DNA from 3 places in the Streptomyces sp. NPDC005496 genome. Region 1 is predicted to be linked to each of the others. Evidence: riboswitches for the same ligand, from Rfam matches in the RefSeq annotation. Region 1 holds a riboswitch; each other region holds the start of a gene.
The links. Region 1 has a riboswitch for S-adenosylmethionine ahead of thrC (threonine synthase). Riboswitches for the same ligand answer to the same signal wherever they lie in the genome.
Positions count from the first base shown of each region.

Region 2: it holds a riboswitch for S-adenosylmethionine, as region 1 does, so the genes downstream of both, ACFYQQ_RS38735 (aminotransferase class V-fold PLP-dependent enzyme) here and thrC (threonine synthase) in region 1, are expected to answer to the same signal.
Region 3: it holds a riboswitch for S-adenosylmethionine, as region 1 does, so the genes downstream of both, ACFYQQ_RS14035 (glutathione S-transferase family protein) here and thrC (threonine synthase) in region 1, are expected to answer to the same signal.

Region 1 covers NZ_JBIAJQ010000007.1:356,938-364,168, reverse strand. The annotation lists gene ACFYQQ_RS23300 (DUF3263 domain-containing protein) at 1-219, shown strand, start outside; gene otsB (trehalose-phosphatase) at 288-1,142, shown strand; gene ACFYQQ_RS23290 (trehalose-6-phosphate synthase) at 1,221-2,624, opposite strand; gene ACFYQQ_RS23285 (glucosyl-3-phosphoglycerate synthase) at 2,733-3,704, opposite strand; SAM riboswitch class I at 3,873-4,030, shown strand; gene thrC (threonine synthase) at 4,048-5,352, shown strand; gene ACFYQQ_RS23275 (MoaD/ThiS family protein) at 5,349-5,627, shown strand; gene ACFYQQ_RS23270 (cold-shock protein) at 6,037-6,240, shown strand; gene groL (chaperonin GroEL) at 6,643-7,231, shown strand, end outside.
Region 2 covers NZ_JBIAJQ010000020.1:4,227-11,457, forward strand. The annotation lists gene ACFYQQ_RS38715 (c-type cytochrome) at 1-634, shown strand, start outside; gene ACFYQQ_RS38720 (Rieske 2Fe-2S domain-containing protein) at 631-1,695, shown strand; gene ACFYQQ_RS38725 (cytochrome bc complex cytochrome b subunit) at 1,692-3,326, shown strand; gene trpD (anthranilate phosphoribosyltransferase) at 3,483-4,547, shown strand; SAM riboswitch class IV at 4,633-4,749, shown strand; gene ACFYQQ_RS38735 (aminotransferase class V-fold PLP-dependent enzyme) at 4,940-6,301, shown strand; gene ACFYQQ_RS38740 (Lrp/AsnC ligand binding domain-containing protein) at 6,358-6,639, opposite strand; gene ACFYQQ_RS38745 (rhomboid family intramembrane serine protease) at 6,636-7,231, opposite strand, start outside.
Region 3 covers NZ_JBIAJQ010000004.1:350,600-357,830, reverse strand. The annotation lists gene ACFYQQ_RS14065 (PTS fructose transporter subunit IIA) at 35-445, opposite strand; gene dhaL (dihydroxyacetone kinase subunit DhaL) at 438-1,037, opposite strand; gene dhaK (dihydroxyacetone kinase subunit DhaK) at 1,084-2,076, opposite strand; gene ACFYQQ_RS14050 (type 1 glutamine amidotransferase domain-containing protein) at 2,283-2,978, opposite strand; gene ACFYQQ_RS14045 (PadR family transcriptional regulator) at 3,134-3,697, opposite strand; gene ACFYQQ_RS14040 (nuclear transport factor 2 family protein) at 3,782-4,180, shown strand; gene ACFYQQ_RS14035 (glutathione S-transferase family protein) at 4,218-5,150, opposite strand; SAM riboswitch class IV at 5,522-5,662, opposite strand; gene ACFYQQ_RS14030 (putative leader peptide) at 5,842-5,967, shown strand; gene ACFYQQ_RS14025 (LLM class flavin-dependent oxidoreductase) at 6,043-7,231, shown strand, end outside.

The DNA of each region.
Region 1 (7,231 bases):
CTCACCCCCCGGGAGCGGGCCGTCCTCGCGACCGAGCGCCGGAGTTGGCCCGGGCCGGGCGCCAAGGAGCGGGCCATACGCGAGGAGCTCGGTCTCGTGCCGGTCAGGTACTACCAGCTCCTCAACGCCCTGCTCGACGATCCGAGGGCGCTCGCCCACGACCCGGTGACCGTCAACCGCCTGCGCCGCGTCCGCGAGGCCCGCCGCGCGGAGCGCTGAGGCCGGCGGCCCGCACCTGACGCGATGAGACATGCGTGCGTACCGCCCCTCGCGGATAGGGTCGTCGTATGGGCAGCAACGCGGACTCCACGGACTCCCTGCCGACGCCGGTGACCACGGCCGGACGCGAGGGACTCGACGCCATCCTGGGACGGCCCGGCCGGGCCGTGATCGCACTCGACTTCGACGGGACACTCGCGCCGATCGTCCCCGACCCCGAACAGGCCAGGGCCCACCCCGGCGCGGTCCCCGCCCTCGCGGCCCTCGCCCCCAAGGTGGCGTCCGTGGCCGTCGTCACCGGGCGCCCGGCGGGCGTCGCGGTCCGCCACGGCGGCTTCGCGGGCGTCCCCGGCCTGGAGCACCTGGTGGTCCTCGGGCACTACGGCGCCGAGCGCTGGGACGCGGTGAGCGGCACGGTCAACGCGCCCGCACCGCACCCCGGGGTCGCCGCGGTCCGCGCCGAGCTGCCCGGTTTCCTGGACGAGATCGGCGCCTGGCAGGGCACCTGGATCGAGGAGAAGGGCCGCGCCGTCGCCGTGCACACGCGCCGCGCCGCCGACCCGCAGGCCGCCTTCGAGACCCTGCGCGGCCCGCTCACGGAGCTGGCCGCCCGGCACGGCCTGATCGTCGAGCCCGGCCGGATGGTCCTGGAGCTGCGGCCGCCCGGCGTGGACAAGGGCGTCGCCCTCACCGAGTACGTGCGCGAGACCGGCGCCGAGGCCGTCCTCTACGCCGGGGACGACCTGGGCGACCTGCCCGCCTTCGCCGCCGTCGACAAGCTCCGCTCCGACGGCGTACCGGGCCTGCTGGTGTGCAGCGGCAGCTCCGAGGTCGCCGAACTCGCCGAGCGGGCCGACCTCGTGGTCGAAGGGCCGGCCGGGGTCGTCGCACTCCTCGCCGCCTTGGCGGACCGGATCGTCTGACACACCGCGGCGCCCGGCACGGGACCCACCGTGCCGGGCGCCGGGGGAGCCGTCCGGGGACCCCGGACGGCCCGGGGCTCAGGCCCGCAGGGCGTTCAGCTGGTCCAGGAACCACTGGGCGGGCGGGAGCGCCGTCGCCGCGGCGGCCAGCCGCTTGGTGCGGGTGGCGCGCTCGTCCGGCGGCAGCGTCAGCGCCTCGTGCAGCGCGCGAGCGGTGCCCACCACGTCGTACGGATTCACCGTGACGGCGTCCTCGCCCAGCTCCTCGTGCGCCCCCGCCTCCCGGGAGAGCACCAGGACGCACCCCCCGTCCGAGACGACGGGCACCTCCTTGGCGACCAGGTTCATGCCGTCCCGGATCGGGTTGACCAGCGCCACGTCCGCGAGCCGGTACGCCGCGAGGGACCGGGCGAAGTCGTCCTTGACGTGCAGCACCACCGGCGTCCAGCCCGGCGTCCCGAACCGGGAGTTGATCGCGTCGGCGACGCGCTGCACCTCGGCCGTGTACTCCCGGTAGACGGCCAGGTCCTGCCGGGAGGGATAGGCGAAGGCGACGTGCACCACGCGCTCGTGCCACTCCGGACGGTCCGCGAGCAGCTGCTCGTACGCCAGCAGGCCCCGCACGATGTTCTTCGACAGCTCGGTGCGGTCGACCCGCACGACCGTCCGCCGCGGCGTCCCCTCGGGAGACGTGCCGATCTGCTCCCGCAGCGCCGCCATCCGGTCGTCCACGTCCGCCTCGTGCGAGCGCGCCCGCAGGAAGTCCGCGTCCGCGCCCAGGCCGTGCACCCCGATCCGGGTGTCGCCGACCCCGCCGGCCAGCTCCGCGCAGCACGCGGTGAACGCGTCCGCCCAGCGCCGGGTCAGGAAGCCCAGCCGGTCCGCGCCCAGCATCCCGCGCAGCACCTGGTCCGCGATGTCGTCGGGCAGCATCCGGAAGTAGTCGACGGGCGCCCACGGGGTGTGCGAGAAGTGCCCGATGAGCAGGTCCGGCCGCAGCTCGCGGAGCATCCCGGGCACCAGCGTCAGGTGGTAGTCCTGCACCAGGACCGAGGCGCCGGTGGCCGCGGACTCCGCCAGCGCCTTCGCGAAGGCCCGGTTGTACGCCTCGTACGACGCCCACTGGCGCCGGAACTCCGCGTCGAAGACCGGCTCCAGGGGCGTCTGGTACAGCATGTGGTGAACGAACCAGAGCACCGAGTTCGCGATGCCGTTGTACGCGTCCGCGTGCACCTCGGCGTCGATGTCGAGCATCCGCACGCCGTCCTCGCCGACCCCGCGCCGCACCGCCTCGCGGTCCCCGTCGCCGAGGGCCGCGCACACCCACAGAGCGCCCGCGTCCGGTCCGATCGCCGAGAGCCCCGAGACCAGTCCGCCCCCGCCGCGCCGGGCGTGGAGCGAGCCGTCCTCGCGTACCTCGTAGGAGACCGGTCCGCGGTTGGACGCGACAAGGATCTGGTGGTCACCGTGCGTGGAAGCCATAAGCCTCAACTTAGCCCGGGTCGGAACCGCTCAAACGTACGGACCTGACGGGTACCGGCCGTATACGACCGCCGGAACCCGTCACGGCCCGTCACTCCGGGAGCGGTCTCACGCCACTCTGCGTGAGCGGTACTCGGAGATCTCCGTCATCGGGGGCCGCTCCTCGGTGTCCACCGAGTAGGTGCGCGGCTCGAAGCCGTCGTCGCCCCGCTCGAACTGGGTGAGCGCCGGGCGGATCAGATGGCCGCGGGCCAGCCGGAGCTGCGCGGTGCGGTAGATCGCCGCCGCCATCCGGCCGAGCGCCTGCCCGTCCTGGTGGCGGTGCCTGCGCACCCCCACGTCGACCTGCGCGAGCGCGTCCAGGCCCACCAGGTGCAGCGCGTCGACCAGCATGCCGAGCTCGACGCCGTACCCGACGGGGAACGGCAGCCGCTCCAGCAGGGACCGGCGGGCCGCGTACTCGCCGCCCAGCGGCTGCACGAAGCCCGCGAGCTGCGGCCAGTGCATGTTCAGCAGCGGGCGCGCCATCAGCTCCGTGACCCGGCCGCCCTGGCCCGCGGCGGTCGTGCCGGCGGCGGACCCGTCGGACACGGTCAGCGGCCGGTCGTACATGGCCTTGACGAGATCGACGCCCGGATCGGTGAGCAGCGGGCCCACGATCCCGGTGACGAAGTCGGACGAGAACTCCTTCAGGTCCGCGTCGACGAAGCAGACGATGTCCCCGCTCGTCACGAGCAGTGACCGCCACAGGACCTCGCCTTTGCCGGGGACGGCCGGCAGGCGCGGCAGTATCTCGTCCCGGTGCACCACCCGGGCGCCCGCCGCGGCGGCGACCGCCGAGGTGCGGTCGGTCGAGCCCGAGTCGACGACGACGATCTCGTCGACGAGCGGGACCTGCCGCATGAGGTCGTGGCGGATGACGGCGACGATCTCGCCGACGGTCTCTTCCTCGTTCAGCGCGGGCAGCACGACGCTGACCGTCGAGCCCGCGGCGCGTTTCGCGGCCATCAGCCGGTGCAGCGGACGATCGGTGACGGACCAGGAGCGGGTGCTCAGCCAGCGCTCGACTTCTTCCAGCACGGTCTGCGGCTCCTCACTGTCTGCTCACACGCCCACCCGGGGTGTGATCCATCTCGCGGTTCGGACGACTATCTCAACTGTCCTGGCCGTCGGTTACAGTCTTGAACAACGCGGATGACCATCGCATGTCCTGATCCGGGAACCGCGCGCAGATCAACAACTGAACACCGCTCATCCAGAGGGGCAGAGGGATACGGCCCGTTGAAGCCCCGGCAACCCTCCAGCCGGTCTCGTCCTGATCATCGCCGATCAGCGTCGCGAGGCTCCCGGCTAGGGAAGGTGCCAAATCCGTCTCACGGCGAAGTGCGCCGTGAGGAAGATGAGGAGAAAGGGCCTCGCCTCCATGGCTGCGCAGACAGTTGCAAGCACCACGAACTCCCCCTCCGCCGCGGACTCCGTCGATCTCGGCCCCGCCGCCGCCCTCTCCTGCCGCGAGTGCGGACACCGCGTGCCGCTCGGCCCGGTCTTCGCCTGCGAGGAGTGTTTCGGCCCGCTGGAGATCGCCTACGACTTCTCGGACTACGACACCGAGGACCTCCGCAAGCGCATCGAGGCGGGACCCGCGAACATCTGGCGCTACGCGCCCCTGCTGCCCGTCCCGGCCGACGTCGCCGACAAGCCGAACATCAACCCGGGCTGGACCAAGCTCGTGCAGGCCGACAACCTCGCCCGCGAGCTGGGTGTCGAGGCCGGCAAGCTGTTCGTCAAGGACGACTCCGGCAACCCGACGCACTCCTTCAAGGACCGCGTCGTCGCGCAGGCCCTGGAGGCCGCCCGCGCCTTCGGCTTCACCACGCTCTCCTGCTCCTCCACCGGGAACCTGGCCGGCGCCGTCGGTGCCGCCGCCGCCCGGGCCGGCTTCCGCTCCTGCGTGTTCATCCCGCACGACCTGGAGCAGGGCAAGATCGTCATGGCCGCGGTCTACGGCGGCGAGCTCGTCGGCATCGAGGGCAACTACGACGACGTCAACCGCTTCTGCTCCGAGCTCATCGGCGACCCGGCCGGCGAGGGCTGGGGCTTCGTCAACGTCAACCTGCGGCCGTACTACGCGGAGGGCTCGAAGACCCTCGCGTACGAGATCTGCGAGCAGCTCGGCTGGCGGCTGCCGGACCAGCTCGTCGTGCCGATCGCGTCCGGCTCGCAGCTCACGAAGATCGACAAGGGCCTCCAGGAGCTGATCAGGCTCGGGCTGGTCGAGGACAGGCCGTACAAGATCTTCGGCGCCCAGGCCGAGGGCTGCTCGCCGGTGTCGGTGGCCTACAAGGCGGGGCACGACGTCGTGCGGCCGCAGAAGCCGGACACGATCGCCAAGTCGCTCGCCATCGGCAACCCGGCCGACGGGCCGTACGTCCTCGACATCGCGCGCCGGACGGGCGGCGCGGTGGAGGATGTCGACGACGGCCAGATCGTCGACGCGATCAAGCTGCTGGCGCGCACCGAGGGCATCTTCGCCGAGACGGCGGGCGGGGTGACCGTGGGCGTCACGAAGAAGCTGATCGAGAGCGGCGCCCTGGACCCGGCGCTGACCACAGTCGTCCTCAACACCGGTGACGGCCTCAAGACCCTCGACGCGGTGGCCGGGACCGGTCTGACCGCGACCATCCGCCCGAACCTGGACTCCTTCCGAGAGGCTGGCCTCGCATCATGAGCGTCAACGTTCGCATCCCCACGATCCTGCGCACCTACACGGGCGGCAAGGCCGAGGTCCCGGCGGAGGGCGCGACCCTCGCCGAGGTCATCTCGGACCTGGAGAAGAACCACACGGGCATCGCCGCGCGCGTCCTGGACGACCAGGGCAAGCTGCGCCGCTTCGTGAACGTGTACGTGAACGACGACGACGTGCGTTTCGAGCAGGGCCTGGAGACGGCGACGCCCGACGGCGCCGGCGTCTCGATCATCCCGGCCGTGGCCGGCGGCTGCTGACGACGCACCGTTCAACCGGATTGCCCTCTCCGTGAGAGAAACGGAGGGGGCAATTCTGCATGGTTGAGCGCGGTACAGTTGGGGAAGCCGCTTCGCTTTCCATGCCGGGTGCATATGAACACCGACCCGGTGCCCGATAAGAAGCAGCCAATGTACCCGGCATTTTTGAGCCTTTTACGGCATTTACGGGGCCCGACTTGCCCTGAATATGTGTGAATTCTCCACATACGGCCGATCGCCGATGCCCGGAATTCTCGTCCGATTGACCTGTTGCAGACGGCAGTTGGACAGATACATTCAGCCGCGGTCGACGCGTTCCGGCGCACACCCCCAACCGTTGGGGGGTGAGGTCTGACCCGGATCCGCGAAGTGTGGATCTGTGCAAGGGCCAGTAATAGGGGAGTTAGGCATGGCTCAGGGCACCGTCAAGTGGTTCAACGCGGAGAAGGGGTACGGCTTCATCGCGGTCGACGGTGGTGCGGACGTCTTCGTGCATTACAGCGCGATTCAGATGGACGGCTACCGCACCCTTGAAGAGGGTCAGCGAGTGGAGTTCGAGATCTCGCAGGGCCAGAAGGGTCCGCAGGCGGACATGGTCAAACTCGCCGTCTGATCTCGGCGCGATCGGCCACCGACGCACGCACTCACTCACGTCGAGGGGCCCGTATCCCATCAGGGGTACGGGCCCCTCGGGCGTTCCCGGGAGCGGCCGGGGTCCCCGCCGCTCCGGACGCGGAGGGGGTGGCTCGGGGCCGCGCAGGCGCTCGCAGGGCAGCCGCGACGCGCTCCGCGCGCCCCCTCGATAGGGCTCGCTGGGGAGGAGCACCTTGCACTCTCGGGGGTCGAGTGCTAATCATTGGCGTTAGCACTCTGAAGGTGAGAGTGACAACGAAGGACCGGGTCGGTGAGGCCCGCAGGCCATGTGGGGCAAGGAACCACGAGGCAGGCAGGCCGTCCGTCGCGGGCGCCAGCGCGGTCCGGAGCAATCCACCCCAGTCCGGGAGGACCACTTCACATGGCCAAGATCATCGCGTTCGACGAGGAGGCACGGCGCGGTCTCGAGCGCGGGATGAACCAGCTCGCCGACGCCGTCAAGGTCACCCTTGGTCCCAAGGGTCGCAACGTCGTCCTCGAGAAGAAGTGGGGCGCCCCCACGATCACCAACGATGGTGTTTCCATCGCCAAGGAGATCGAGCTCGAGGACCCGTACGAGAAGATCGGCGCCGAGCTGGTCAAGGAAGTCGCGAAGAAGACGGACGACGTAGCCGGTGACGGCACGACGACCGCGACCGTCCTGGCCCAGGCGCTGGTCCGCGAGGGCCTTCGCAACGTCGCCGCCGGCGCCAACCCGATGGCTCTCAAGCGCGGTATCGAGAAGGCCGTCGAGGCCGTCTCCGGTGCCCTGCTGGAGCAGGCGAAGGATGTCGAGACCAAGGAGCAGATCGCTTCGACGGCCTCCATCTCCGCCGCCGACACCCAGATCGGCGAGCTCATCGCCGAGGCGATGGACAAGGTCGGCAAGGAAGGCGTCATCACCGTCGAGGAGTCCCAGACCTTCGGTCTGGAGCTGGAGCTCACCGAGGGTATGCGCTTCGACAAGGGCT
Region 2 (7,231 bases), on a different contig from region 1:
CTGCGCCAGCTGCCACGGCACCGGCGGTGAGGGCACCACCGATGGTCCCTCGCTGGTCGGCGTGGGCGCCGCCGCCGTCGACTTCCAGGTCGCTACGGGCCGGATGCCGGCCCAGCAGCCCGGTGCTCAGATCCCGAAGAAGAAGAACATCTACTCGCAGGCCGAGATCGACCAGCTCGCGGCGTACATCGCCTCGCTCGGTGCCGGTCCCGCGGTGCCCACGAAGAACCAGTACAGCCCCGAGGGTGCGGACATCGCCAAGGGCGGCGAGCTCTTCCGCACCAACTGCGCGCAGTGCCACAACTTCGTCGGCAAGGGTGGTGCGCTCTCCGAGGGCAAGTACGCGCCGAGCCTGGAAGACGTGGACCCGAAGCACATCTACGAGGCCATGCAGACCGGCCCGCAGAACATGCCGTCCTTCCCCGACACCACGATGTCGGAGAAGAACAAGAAGGACATCATCGCGTACCTCCACGCGGTCAACGGAGACGACACCGAGAGCCCCGGCGGCCTGGACCTGGGCGGCCTCGGGCCGGTCAGTGAAGGCCTGTTCGGCTGGATCTTCGGACTCGGCGCGCTCATCGCCGTCGCCGTCTGGGTCGCCGCTCGGACCGCAAAGGCCAAGAAGTCATGAGTAGCCAAGACATTCCAGAAGAGAACCTGCCCGCTGAGCGGGCCACCGACGAGCACAACGCTGCGGTCGGCATCGCGGACGAGCAGAACCCGTTCGCGGACCCCGGTCTGCCGCCCCACGAGCACCGCGTCCAGGACATCGACGAGCGGGCCGCCAAGCGCTCCGAGCGCGTGGTCGCCATGCTGTTCACGCTGTCGATGCTGGCCACGATCGGCTTCATCGCCGCGTTCGTGACGATCCCGGCCGACAAGTCGGTCTTCATCTGGCCGCTCGGGCACATCAGCGGACTCAACTTCGCGCTGGGCACCACGCTCGGCGTCGCGCTCTTCGCCATCGGCGCGGGCGCGGTCCACTGGGCCCGCACGCTGATGTCCGACGTGGAGATCGCCGACGACCGTCACCCGATCGAGGCGCCGCCCGAGGTGCGCGCCAAGGTCATGGCCGACTTCCGGCAGGGTGCCAAGGAGTCCGCGCTCGGCCGTCGCAAGCTGATCCGCAACACCATGCTCGGGGCACTGACCCTGGTGCCGCTGTCCGGCATCGTCCTGCTGCGCGACCTGGGCCCGCTGCCCGAGGACAAGCTGCGCCACACGCTGTGGTCCAAGGGCAAGCTGCTCGTCAACATGAACACGAACGAGCCGCTGCGTCCCTCTGACGTCGCCGTCGGTTCGCTCACCTTCGTCAAGCCCGAGGGGCTGGAGGAGCACGACGAGGAGTTCCAGACCGAGATCGCCAAGGCGGCCCTGATGATCGTCCGGCTCCAGCCGGACAACATCAAGGACAAGCGCGAGCTCGAGTGGTCGCACGAGGGCATCGTGGCGTACTCGAAGATCTGCACCCACGTGGGCTGCCCGATCTCCCTGTACGAGCAGCAGACCCACCATGTCCTGTGCCCGTGCCACCAGTCCACCTTCGACCTCTCCGACGGTGCCCGAGTGATCTTCGGCCCGGCCGGTCACCCGCTGCCGCAGCTGCGCATCGGTGTGAACGATGAGGGCTACCTTCAGGCGCTCGGCGACTTCGAAGAGCCCGTCGGTCCTGCTTTCTGGGAGCGCGGATGAGCACTGCACACAACGAGACGCGTTCGCGCGAGAAGGCGCCCGCCGGTGAGCGGGTGGCGGACTGGGCGGACGGCAGGCTGGGGATCTACTCCCTCGCCAAGTCCAACATGCGCAAGATCTTCCCGGACCACTGGTCCTTCATGCTGGGCGAGATCTGCCTCTACAGCTTCATCATCATCATCCTCACGGGTGTGTACCTGACGCTGTTCTTCCACCCGTCGATGAACGAGGTGGAGTACCACGGCAGCTACGTCCCGCTGCAGGGACAGCTGATGTCCGAGGCGTTCAACTCGACCATGCACATCTCGTTCGAGGTGCGCGGCGGTCTGCTCATCCGGCAGATCCACCACTGGTCGGCGCTGGTCTTCCTGGCCGGCATGTTCGTCCACATGATGCGTGTGTTCTTCACGGGCGCGTTCCGCAAGCCGCGTGAGGTCAACTGGCTGTTCGGCTTCCTGCTGTTCGTCCTGGGCATGTTCACCGGATTCACCGGCTACTCGCTCCCGGACGACCTGCTCTCCGGCACCGGTGTCCGCTTCATGGAGGGCGCGATCCTGTCCGTGCCGATCGTCGGCACGTACCTGTCGTTCTTCCTCTTCGGCGGCGAGTTCCCGGGCGGCGACTTCGTCGCGCGGTTCTACTCGATCCACGTCCTGCTGTTGCCGGGCATCATGCTCGGCCTGGTCGTGGCGCACCTGATCCTGGTCTTCTACCACAAGCACACCCAGTGGGCGGGCCCGGGCAAGACGGAGAAGAACGTCGTCGGCATGCCCCTGCTGCCGGTCTACATGGCCAAGGCGGGCGGCTTCTTCTTCCTGGTCTTCGGTGTCATCGCGATCATCGCGGCGATCGCCTCGATCAACCCGATCTGGACGCTCGGCCCCTACCGGCCGGACCAGGTGTCGACCGGCGCCCAGCCCGACTGGTACATGGGCTTCTCCGAGGGCCTGATCCGCACCATGCCGGGCTGGGAGATCAACCTGTGGGGCCACACCCTCGTCCTGGGTGTGTTCGTCCCGCTGGTCATCTTCCCGCTCGTGCTGGTCGTGATCGCGGTCTACCCGTTCATCGAGTCCTGGGTCACCGGCGACAAGCGCGAGCACCACATCCTGGACCGCCCGCGCAACGTCCCGACCCGTACGGCCGTGGGCGTCGCGTGGATCACCTGGTACGTCGTCATGCTGATCGGTGGTGGCAACGACCTCTTCGCCACCCACTTCCACATGTCGATCAACTCGATCACCTGGTTCGTCCGCATCGCGTTCTTCGTGGCGCCGGTGATCGCGTTCATCGTGACCAAGCGGATCTGCCTCGGCCTCCAGCGCCGGGACCGCGACAAGGTGCTGCACGGCCGCGAGTCGGGCATCATCAAGCGCCTGCCGCACGGTGAGTTCGTCGAGGTGCACGAGCCGCTCAGCCAGGAGGCGCTGCACACGCTCACCGCGCACGAGCAGTACCAGCCGGCCGAGATCGGCCCCGCGGTCGACGAGAACGGCGTCGAGCGCAAGGTCAAGGGCACGCAGAAGCTGCGCGCGAAGCTCAGCAACGCGTACTACGGGGGAGAGAACCAGATCCCCAAGCCCACGGTCGACGAGTACAAGGAGATCACGAGCGGCCACGGCCACCACTGATCCTCCGCCCCGGTCCCGACCGGTCGCCACGGCTGGAGCCCCGTCCATTGCATGGACGGGGCTCTTTGCCGTCCCCGGGCGTGGATAGGGTGGACCCTGCCCGTGACACCTCGTGCACGGTCTTCTCGTATCTGTCTACGGACCCAGGAGCGGCATATGAGTGCTGTGACCCCCGCTGGAGGCGACATCGCGGCGGGCCGTTCCTGGCCCCAGGTGCTGAACGGCCTCCTGGACGGGCGTGACCAGAGCGCGGACGAGACGGCCTGGGCGATGGACCGCATCATGCGCGGTGAGGCCACGGACGCGCAGATCGCCGGGTTCGCGGTGGCGCTGCGGGCCAAGGGAGAGACGGTCGAGGAGATCTCCGGCCTGGTCCGCGCGATGTACGAGCACGCCAACGTGATCGAGGTGCCCGGGGAGACCGTCGACATCGTCGGCACGGGCGGCGACGGCGCCAAGACCGTCAACATCTCCACCATGTCGGCGATCGTCGTGGCCGGCACGGGCGCCAAGGTGGTCAAGCACGGCAACCGGGCCGCGTCGAGCGCGTCCGGCGCCTCCGACGTCCTGGAGAAGCTGGGCGTCAATCTCCAGCTGACACCGAAGCGGGTCGCCGAGGTGGCCGAGGAGGCCGGGATCACCTTCTGCTTCGCGGTGAAGTTCCATCCCGCCCTGCGTCATGTGGCCGCCGCGCGCGGGCAGTTGGGCATCCGCACGACCTTCAACTTCCTGGGGCCGCTGACCAACCCGGCCCGGGTCAAGGCCCAGGCCGTCGGGGTGGCCGATCTGCGGATGGCGCCCATCGTCGCCGGTGTCTTCGCCGAACGCGGCAACTCCTCGCTGGTGTTCCGCGGCGACGACGGCCTCGACGAGCTGACCACCACCGCCACGTCCAGGGTGTGGGTCGTGCGCGACGGGAAGGTCCACGAGGACGCCTTCGACCCGCGTGACGTGGGCATCGACCTGGTCCCGGTCGAGGCCCTGCGGGGCGCCGACGCGTCGTACAACGCGGACGTGGCCCGGCGGCTGCTGAACGGCGAGAGCGGGCCCGTACGGGACGCGGTGCTGCTGAACGCGGCGGCGGCCCTGGTCGCCCTGGAGCCGGGGAGCGGGCCGCTCGCGGAGCAGATCCGCGCCGGGATGGCACGGGCCGCGGAGGCCGTCGACTCCGGGGCCGCGAAGCGCACCCTGGACCGGTGGGTCGCGGCCAGCAACGCCTGAGCCGCACACACGGTGAGGCGGGGCGCGGTCCGGATTCTGGACCGCGCCTTGCGCGTGGAAGATCTTCTGGCAAGATGCTGTACCAGGTCATGAGCGACAGCCATCAGGCCCCGGCCGGCTGTCCGGCAACCCTCCGTCCGTGGCGGGGTGCCCCGGGTGAAGACCAGGCCGTAGGCAGCGAGGTCTACGGCAAGCGCGGACCCCTCGCACTCTTCCGAGTGAGCACCGCCAGGGGTCCTGGTCGTTCGAGGGAGCCTTCTGTGAGCAAGCGAATGCGGTAGGGCGTAGAGCCCCGCCTCCGCACACCCTTTTCTCCTCCTTCCTGTGCCGTCGACGCCCCCCGAGCGGGCTGTCCGCACAGCGATCTCGCCTGCCACTCACAGGAGTTCGCCATGTCTGTCCCCACCGCTGCCGCCGACCGTTCCGTTTGTGCCCCGCTGCCCGTTCTCGGCCGGGATGTCACCGTCCCCCTGGTCACCGGCGGCGAGGTCACCTACGCCGCGCTGGACTACGCCGCCAGCGCCCCGGCCCTCCAGCGCGTCTGGGACGACGTCGCCGCGTACGCCCCGTACTACGGCAGCGTGCACCGGGGCGCCGGCTACCTCTCCCAGCTCTCCACCGACCTCTTCGAGAGCGCCCGCGTGACCGTCGCCGAGTTCCTCGACTGCCGGGACGGCGACCAGGTCGTCTTCACCCGCTCCACCACCGACTCCCTCAACCTGCTCGCCGCCGCCCTGTCGGCGGACTGCCAGGTCTTCGTCTTCGAGACCGAGCACCACGCCTCGCTGCTGCCCTGGCGCGACGCCCGCGTGACGTACCTGAACGCCCCGCGCACCCCGGACGAGGCCGTCGCCACCCTGGAGCGCGCGCTGGCCGCCCGCGACCCGTACGGCCCGGCCCTGGTGTGCGTCACCGGCGCCTCGAACGTCACCGGCGAGCTGTGGCCGGTGCGCGAGCTGGCCGCCGCCGCCCACGCGCACGGCGCCCGCATCGTCCTGGACGCCGCCCAGCTCGCCCCGCACCACCCGGTGTCGGTCAAGGACCTGGACGTCGACTGGGTCGCCTTCTCCGGGCACAAGCTGTACGCGCCCTTCGGCTCCGGTGTCCTCGCGGGCCGCGCCGACTGGCTGACCGAGGCCGAGCCCTACCTCGCGGGGGGCGGCGCCAGCCGCAAGGTCTCGCGGCGCGCGGACGGCGGGGTCGACGTCGAGTGGCACGACAGCGCCGCCCGCCACGAGGCCGGCTCCCCGAACGTGATCGGCGTCTACTCCATCGCGTCGGCCTGCAAGGCGCTCACCGAGGCCGGCTTCGACTCCCTGGTCGCCCGCGAGCAGCACCTGATCGACACCGTCCGCGCGGGCCTCGCCGAGGTGCCCGAGGTGCGGGTCCTGTCGCTGTTCGGGGACGACGCCCCGCGGGTGGGCGTCATCTCGTTCGTCGTCGACGGCTGGAACAGCTCGCACTTCGCGGCGGCCCTGTCCGCGGAGTACGGCATCGGCGTGCGCGACGGCCTCTTCTGCGCCCACCCGCTGGTGCGCACCCTGCTCGGCAGCGACCCGCAGAGCCAGGGGGAGTGCGGGGCCCCGGAGGCCGCGCCCGGCGAGAAGTCCCTGAACGCGATCCGCGTCAGCTTCGGCGCGGGCACCCCGGACGAGCACGTGGAGCGCTTCGTCCGCGCCGTGAGGGAACTGGTGCGGGACGGCGCCCGGTGGCGGTACCGGACCCAGGACGGGCGTTGCGTGCCGGCGGTCTGAGGCCGTAGAAACGGCTCAGCGGCCGGAGGCGGCGGGCGCGGTACGGTCCCGGCAGGTCAGGAGTCGAGGCCGATCGCGAACGCCGCCTCCAGGTCGTGCTGGGAGTACGTGCGGAACGCGACGTGGGTGTCGGTGCCCTCGACGCCCGGGATCTTGCTGATGCGGCCCGGGATGACGTCGGCCAGGTCGTCGTGCGCCTGCACGCGGACCATGGCGATGAGGTCGTAGGTGCCGGTGACGGAGAAGACCTCGCTGACGCTGTCGAGGGCCGCGATCGACTCCGCGATCTCGGGGATCCGGTCCACGCTGGTCTTGATGAGCACGATCGCGGTGATCACGGCTGGTTCTCTCCCTCGGGGGCCGTCACTGGGGTTTTCACTCTAGTCGCACGGCCGAAGCGCACCCAGGCGCAGAGGAACCCGGCGGTGAAGCCCAGCAGGTGGGCCAGGTAGGCGACCCCGGGCCCCTGGTCGTCGCGGCCCGCCGCGAGCCACTGGAGGACCGCCCAGAAGGGCAGGACCACCCAGGCCGGGAAGCGCAGCGGCAGGAAGAAGAGGAACGGGAAGAGACTGGTCACCCGGGCCCCGGGGAACAGGTACAGGAACGCTCCGAGGACCGCGGAGATCGCCCCCGACGCGCCGACCAGGGTCTGTGTGGACTCGGCGTTGGCGATCGCGTAGCCGAGCAGGGCCAGGTACCCGCAGCCCAGATAGAAGAGGGCGAACCCGGCGCGGCCCATGCGCTCCTCCGCCATCGCCCCGAAGACGTAGAGGAAGAGCATGTTGCCGAGGAGGTGGAGCCAGCTGCCGTGGATGAACAGCGCCGTCGCGGGAGTGAGCAGGGCGCGCGGCCGCCCGTCGAGGAGCTCGGCGGGGATCACGCCCCAGCGGCGGAAGTACGCCTGCTGGGCGGCGAAAAGGTCGTCCCCGG
Region 3 (7,231 bases), on a different contig from region 1:
GAGGGCCGGAGGCTCGCCGCCCGACTCCCGGCGCTCACTCCTTCCGGTACGCGTACGCCTCGGCCGCCGCGGCCTCCACCGCCGCGAGGTCCGCGCCCGCCGAGGCGGTGACGACGGCCGCGACCGCCCCCTCGACGAAGGGCGCGTCGACCAGCCGCGTGTTCTCCGGCAGCTCGTCGCCCTCCGCGAGCAGCGCCTTGACGGTGAGGACCGCGCTGCCCAGATCCATGAGGACGGCGACCCCGGCGCCCCGGTCCACGGAGGCCGCCGCCGCGGAGATCAGCTCCGAACTGGTGCCCAGGCCGCCGTCCGCGGTGCCGCCCGCGGGCGCCACCGGGGCGGTCGTGCCGCCGCCGGCCAAGCCCACCGCCAGCTCGGCGACCGAGGCGGCGACGGCGGCGCTGTGCGACACCAGGACGATCCCGACCAGCTTGTCGTCACTCACCGGACACCTCCGCGAGAGCGGCGAGGAGCAGGGCGGACGACGTGGCGCCCGGGTCCTGGTGCCCGATGCTGCGTTCGCCCAGGTAGCTGGCCCTGCCCTTGCGTGCCTGGAGCGGTGTCGTCGCCTCGGCGCCGTCGTTCGCGGCGGCCGCGGCCGCCGCGAAGGACTCCCCGAGGGCGTCCACGGCCGGCACCAGCGCGTCGATCATGGTCTTGTCGCCGGGCGCGGCTCCGCCCAGCGCCATGACCGCGTCCACCCCGGCCCGCAGCGCCTCCGCGAGCTGCTCCTCGGTGACCTCGGCGGCGTCCCCGAGCGCCTTGCCCGTACGGCGCAGCAGGGTGCCGTACAGCGGTCCGGACGCGCCGCCGACCGTCGAGATCAGCTGCCGGCCGGCGAGGGTCAGGACGGCGCCGGGGGTGTCCGGGGCGTCCTTGTCCAGCGTGGCCACCACGGCGGTGAAGCCGCGCTGGAGGTTGCTGCCGTGGTCGGCGTCGCCGATCGGTGAGTCCAGCGCGGTGAGCCGTTCGGCCTCGCGCTCCACGGAGGCGGCGGTGGCCGTCATCCAGCGTCGGAAGAAGTCGGCGTCGAGCACAAGGTCTCCTTGCGTGGTACGAACGTTGACCGGATGCCTGCCCCGCTCACATGCCCCAGCGCAGACCCGGGGTCTTCACCGGCGCGTCCCACAGGCGCAGCAGGTCCTCGTCCACCTGGCACAGGGTCACCGAGGCGCCCGCCATGTCCAGGGAGGTGACGTAGTTCCCGACGAGGGTGCGGGCCACGGCGACACCGCGTTCGGCCAGCACCCGCTGGACCTCCGCGTTGAAGCCGTACAGCTCCAGGAGCGGGGTCGCCCCCATGCCGTTGACCAGCACCAGCACGGGATTGCGCGGGTCGAGGTCCTCCAGGACGGCGTGCACCGAGAAGTCGGCGATCTCCCGCGAGGTCATCATCGCGCGCCGCTCCCGGCCGGGCTCGCCGTGGATTCCGACACCCAGCTCCAGCTCGCCGGGCGGCAGGTCGAAGGTGGGGCTGCCCTTGGCGGGCGTGGTGCACGCGGCCAGCGCCACCCCGAAGCTGCGGGAGCTCTCGTTCACCTGCCGGGCGATGGCCTCGACCCGCTCCAGCGGCGCGCCCTCCTCCGCGGCCGCTCCGGCGATCTTCTCGACGAAGAGGGTCGCGCCGGTGCCGCGCCGGCCGGCCGTGTACAGACTGTCGGTGACGGCGACGTCGTCGTTGACGAGGACCTTGGCGACCTGGATGCCCTCGTCCTCGGCCAGTTCGGCGGCCATGTCGAAGTTGAGCACGTCGCCCGTGTAGTTCTTCACGATGAACAGCACGCCCGCGCCGCTGTTCACGGCGGCCGCCGCCCGCAGCATCTGGTCCGGCACCGGCGAGGTGAAGACCTCGCCCGGACAGGCCGCCGACAGCATCCCCGGACCCACGAATCCGCCGTGCAGCGGTTCGTGCCCGGATCCGCCGCCCGAGATGAGCCCGACCTTTCCGGCCACCGGCGCGTCGCGCCGGACGATCACCCGGTTCTCCACGTCGACCGTCAGCTCCGGATGAGCCGCCGCCATGCCCCGCAGGGCGTCCGCGACCACTGTCTCCGCCACGTTGATGAGCATCTTCATGGGTACCTCCTGATGAGATCAGCCTCTTGCAGTATCGGCGCTCAGGAGGCGGTGGTCACGTGCGGCGCCGATCCGGACGGATCAGGCGGCGGGGCGGCGGGCCGGCGCGGGCACCGGAGAGGTGTCCGGAAAGCGCGGCGGGCCGGGATCCGGCCGCCCGTGGGGGCGGCCGGATCCCGGCCCGGTTCAGGGGGCGGAGAGGTGTCTCAGCCGAGCTTCTTCAGCAGTTCCGCGGCGAGCGGGGCGGAGGAGGACGGGTTCTGTCCGGTGACCAAATTGCGGTCGACCACCACGTGCGGTGCCCACGGCTCGCTCTCCTGGAAGTCCGCGCCCGCCTCGACCAGGCGGTCCTGGAGCAGCCACTTCGCCTTGCCGGCGAGTCCGGCCTGCGTCTCCTCCGCGTTGGTGAAGCCGGTCAGGCGGTATCCGGCGAAGGCGTTGCGGCCGTCCTCGCCCTGCGCGGCGAGCAGCGCGGCGGGGGCGTGGCAGACCACGCCGAGCGGCTTGCCCGACGTCAGCGCGAGGGTGAGGAGGCGTCCGGAGACCGCGTCGACCGCGAGGTCCTCCATCGGGCCGTGCCCGCCGGGGTAGAACACGGCCGCGTAGTCGTCGAGCCGCACGTCCTCCAGCCGGATCGGCTCGCGGAGCGCGTCCATCGAGTCCAGGGCCCCGGCGATCCTGTCGGCGTTGTCCTGTCCGCCGTTGGCCTCGGGCGCCAGGCTCGCCCGGTCCACGGTGGGGACGACCCCGCCGGGTGTGGCGACCACGATCTCGTGGCCCGCCGCCGTGAACGCCTCGTACGGGGCGACCGCTTCCTCGGCCCAGAAGCCGGTCGGGTGCTTGCTGCCGTCCGCCAGCGTCCAGTGGTCGGCGCCGGTCATCACAAAAAGAATCTTCGACATACCGCGACGGTAGGCCGTACGGCCCATAGGTGACCAATAGACATGCCATTCGCTGCCATAGGACTTCCAATGGGCCGGAGGGAATACGTGCGGGCCGCACCGACCGGCAAGGCGGGCCGCCTCCCGTCGGGGAAGGCCGTGCACTGCTCCCGGAACTACCCGCGTACGGCGGTGCGTTGCTCCAGGACGCGCAGCGCCCGTTCCGCCCAGGCGATGTTCTCCCGCTCGAACGAACGGCCCCGCATCAGCGTCAGATACGGCCCGACCCGTTCCGCCTCGGCGAGGTACGCGTCCTCGGTCCGCCCGTCGAGGAGGCGGGCGCGCAGCCGGTCGTAGCGGGCCAGCTTCGCGCGGGCCCCCTCCAGCCGCTCGGTGATCGACGCGCGTACGGCGTCGGGATCGCCCTCGTCCACCGCGTGCACCTTGACCAGGAGCTCGTCCCGGATGGCCGTGGGCCGGGGCGGGGCGCCGGTGAAATCGCGCAGGGCACGGCGCCCGGCGTCCGTCAGCGAGAACATCCGCTTGTCCGGCCGGCGCTCCTGGCGCACGAGCCGCGCCTCGATGAGCCCCTCGGCGGCCATGCGGTCGAGTTCCCGGTACAGCTGCTGGGGCGTCGCCATCCAGAAGTTGGCGATCGCCGCGTCGAACCCCTTGGCCAGGTCGTAGCCCGATGCCTCGCCGTCCAGAAGCGCGGCCAGGACCGCGTTGCGCAATGCCATGCCCGCAAGGCTAGATGTCCGGCCGCCGACGCGAGTAATCTCTTCCACACCTATTCAATTAGTTGACTATGAGAGGTGGGCGCGATGCATCCCTTCCGCAAGGCGGTGGAGGCCGGCGACCACGCCGCGATCGAGGCGCTGCTGGCCGAGAACGTGGTGTTCACCAGCCCGGTGGTGTTCAAGCCGTACACCGGCAGGGCGATCACCGCGGCCATCGTCCGCGGCGTCTCGCGCGTCTTCACCGACTTCCACTACGTCCGTGAGATCGGTGACGCCGACGGCGTCGACCACGCCCTGATCTTCCGGGCGAAGGTGGGCGACAAGGAGATCGAGGGCTGCGATTTCCTGCACCTCGACGAGGACGGAAGGATCGACGACTTCACGGTGATGGTCCGCCCGCTGTCGGCCGCCCAGGCCCTCCAGGAGGCGATGGCCGCGCAGTTCGAGCAGATCTCCCGGGAGGCGATGGGCGCCGCGGAGTGACGACGGCCGGCGGAGGCGGTGCCTCCGCCGGTCCGGACTACCGTCGCCGAAGCGGTGCGACGCCCGCCCCCTCGCTCCGGCTCGTCTTCCCCCGGAACGCCGGGTGGGCACCGAGCCGCCGCACATAACCCCGGAGGTGCTCGTACGGGGCGAGGGCGCCGGGAGCGTCGAGATGGACGAGGGCGGCCCAGAGGTCCACGTCCGCGGCACTCATCTCGTGGCCCAACACGTAGGGAGACGAGGCGAGTTGCCCGTTCAGTCGGTCCAGCGCGGCCGACCGGCGCCCTGGCCGGGCGTCCGGGGTGACCTCCGTGTCGAGGAGCTCGCGCAGGGCGTCGATGTCCGCCGCGTGGGCCGGCGGACGGAGGGCGGGGACCTGTGCCCCGGTGCGGTCCGCCAGGCCGGCCAGGTCGCGCAGGATGTCCGGCGTGTGGTTGCTGACCACACGTCCGGTCCACCGGTCGCACAGCGCGGGCACGGCGAGCGGGCCGTCGTAGTGGTGCCAGGTGGCCTCGTAGGCTCGGCGCAGGGAGGCGGAGCAGTCCGGGCCGCCAGGGGCAGCGGGGCCCGCGGGAAGGGTGGCGACGAAGTCCCCGAGGCCCAGCAGGTCGACGGTGACCGCGACGCGCAGCGAGCGCGGACAGTCCGGGGACAGGTACAGCTGATAGCGGTGCGGGGCCGGGTAGAAACCGCCGGCGAGACCGACGCCGATCCGGTTGTGGACGTGCTGCTGAGCGCCGGCCGAACCCGCGCCGCGGGGCCGGGGGAGCGCGTCGAGCGGCGCGGCCGCGCGGAAGGACGACGCACACCGGGCCGGGGCACCGGCGTCGGCGGACTCCGCGGGGGAGGACTGAGTGCCGGGTGTGTCCCCGACGCCGGAACAGGCGCCGGTGGGGTCGGTGGTTCCGGGCTCGGGCGTGCCGGTGCGGGGAGTGCTCGTGCTGGAGGCGTGCGACAGGGTCTCGGGCATGACTCTCCATGGGTGAGGAAGTCCCGGCCGCCTCGTGGGCGCCGTGACGAAACGGAGTGACCGCGCTTCTCTCGTACCGGTCCGGGATCGCCGGAACCGGGACCTGTCCGGCCTCTCCCGTCCGCCTCGCGACGTCAGGCACGCTCGCTCGCGCGCCGGGCGCGGGCCCGCGTACGTGCGGTGCCGGGCTCGTCGCCGGGCACGCCGGGAGCGCGGACCCGAGTATGCGAAGGTGCCTCGCGGGCAGCGACGCGGAGGGCCGGACGGTCCTTAGTACGCGCTGGAGACACGCAGCAGATCGATGTGCAGGCGCCTCGTCAAGTCGTTCCTGGGCATTCCCACCGGTCCACGCTCGGGGCTCGCGAGACGCGAGACCACGCTTGTCCCGCCGCACCGGCGGAACCCGGTCGTCACCCGGGGCACCCCGTCGCGGTGGAAGGGTTGCCTGCCAGCGGGCCGGGGCCGATGACCGTACGAGCACGAACACTCGCGGGGCGCTGACAATCGTGACCGTCCTCAGCAGTGTCGCCGCGCCCCGGGGGAGCGTCAAGAAGGCGTCCGCGCCGTCTCACGACGTGGTCGGCGGCATGCCCGACTCCCGCGGCGCGGCGTACAGTTCGGCGGAACAAAGGGCGCGGCCGCTTGGTTGCCGCTCTGGAGGGCACCGAGTGCGGAGGCGGAGGTGGGAGCGATGGGAGTCGCGTCGCCCGCGTTCCGCCGTCCCGTGGTGACGTTCACCCCACGCGGCTGTGTCCGCCTGTACTCCCGGCCGCACATCGACCTGCTGCGCGTGGCCGGCGCGCTCTGTCGTCCCTGACCGTGCACCCGCGCCGCCGCCCCCACCGGACGAGGGCCGGCGATCTCCCATGGTCGACCAGGAAGGCACCCCTCCGTGTCCCCGAACTCCCCGCTGCACCTCGCCGTCGCGCTCGACGGCGCGGGCTGGCACCCGGCCGCCTGGCGCGAGCCCGAGGCCCGCCCCCAGGAGCTGTTCACCGCCCGCTACTGGGCCGATCTCGTCACCGAGGCCGAACACGGCCTGCTCGACTTCGTCACCATCGAGGACTCCCTCGGACTCCAGTCCTCCCTCCCCGCCGGCCCCGACGCACGTACCGACCAGGTGCGCGGCCGGCTCGACGCGGTGCTCGTCGCAGCCCGCGTCGCCCCGCTGACCCGGCACATCGGACTGGTCCCCACCGTCGTCGCCACACACACCGAGCCGTTCCACATCTCGAAGGCCGTCGCCACCCTGGACTACGTCAGCAACGGCCGCGCGGGCCTGCGCGTCCAGGTGTCGGCCCGGCCGGACGAGGCCGCCCACTTCGGCCGCCGTACGGTCCCCGGCCTCCCCGCCGAGGTACCCGGCACGGCCGCCGCCCCGGATCAGGCCGCCGAGCTCTTCGAGGAGGCCGCCGACTACGTCGAGGCCGTGCGCCGCCTCTGGGACAGCTGGGAGGACGACGCGGAGATCCGCGACACCGCCACCGGCCGCTTCATCGACCGCGACAAGCTGCACTACATCGACTTCGAGAGCAGGCACTTCAGCGTCAAGGGGCCCTCGATCACCCCCCGGCCCCCGCAGGGCCAGCCCCTCGTCGGCGCACTCGCCCACCAGACCCCCTCGGGCGCCCCGTTCCGTCTGCTCGCCGGCTCCGCCGACCTCGGATTTCTCACCCCGCACGACAGCGGCCAGGCCCGCGACCTCGTCGCCGCCGTCCGCACCGCCCGGGCCGCCGGCGGACGCGCCGAGGAGCCGCTCCACCTCTTCGGCGACCTCCTGGTCTTCCTCGACGAGGACCCGGCCGCGGCGGCCGCCCGCCGCGACCGCCTGGACGACCTGGCGGGACACCCGTACACCGGTGACGCACCCGTCTTCACCGGGACGCCCGCACAACTGGCCGACCTGCTGACGGAGTTGAGCGAGGCCGGACTGTCCGGCTTCCGGCTGCGGCCCGCCGTCGCCGGTCACGACCTCCCGGCGATCACCCGGGGCCTGGTGCCCGAACTCCAGCGCCGCGAGGTGTTCCGGCACGCGTACGAGAGCGACACCCTGCGCGGCCTGCTCGGCCTCGCCCGCCCCG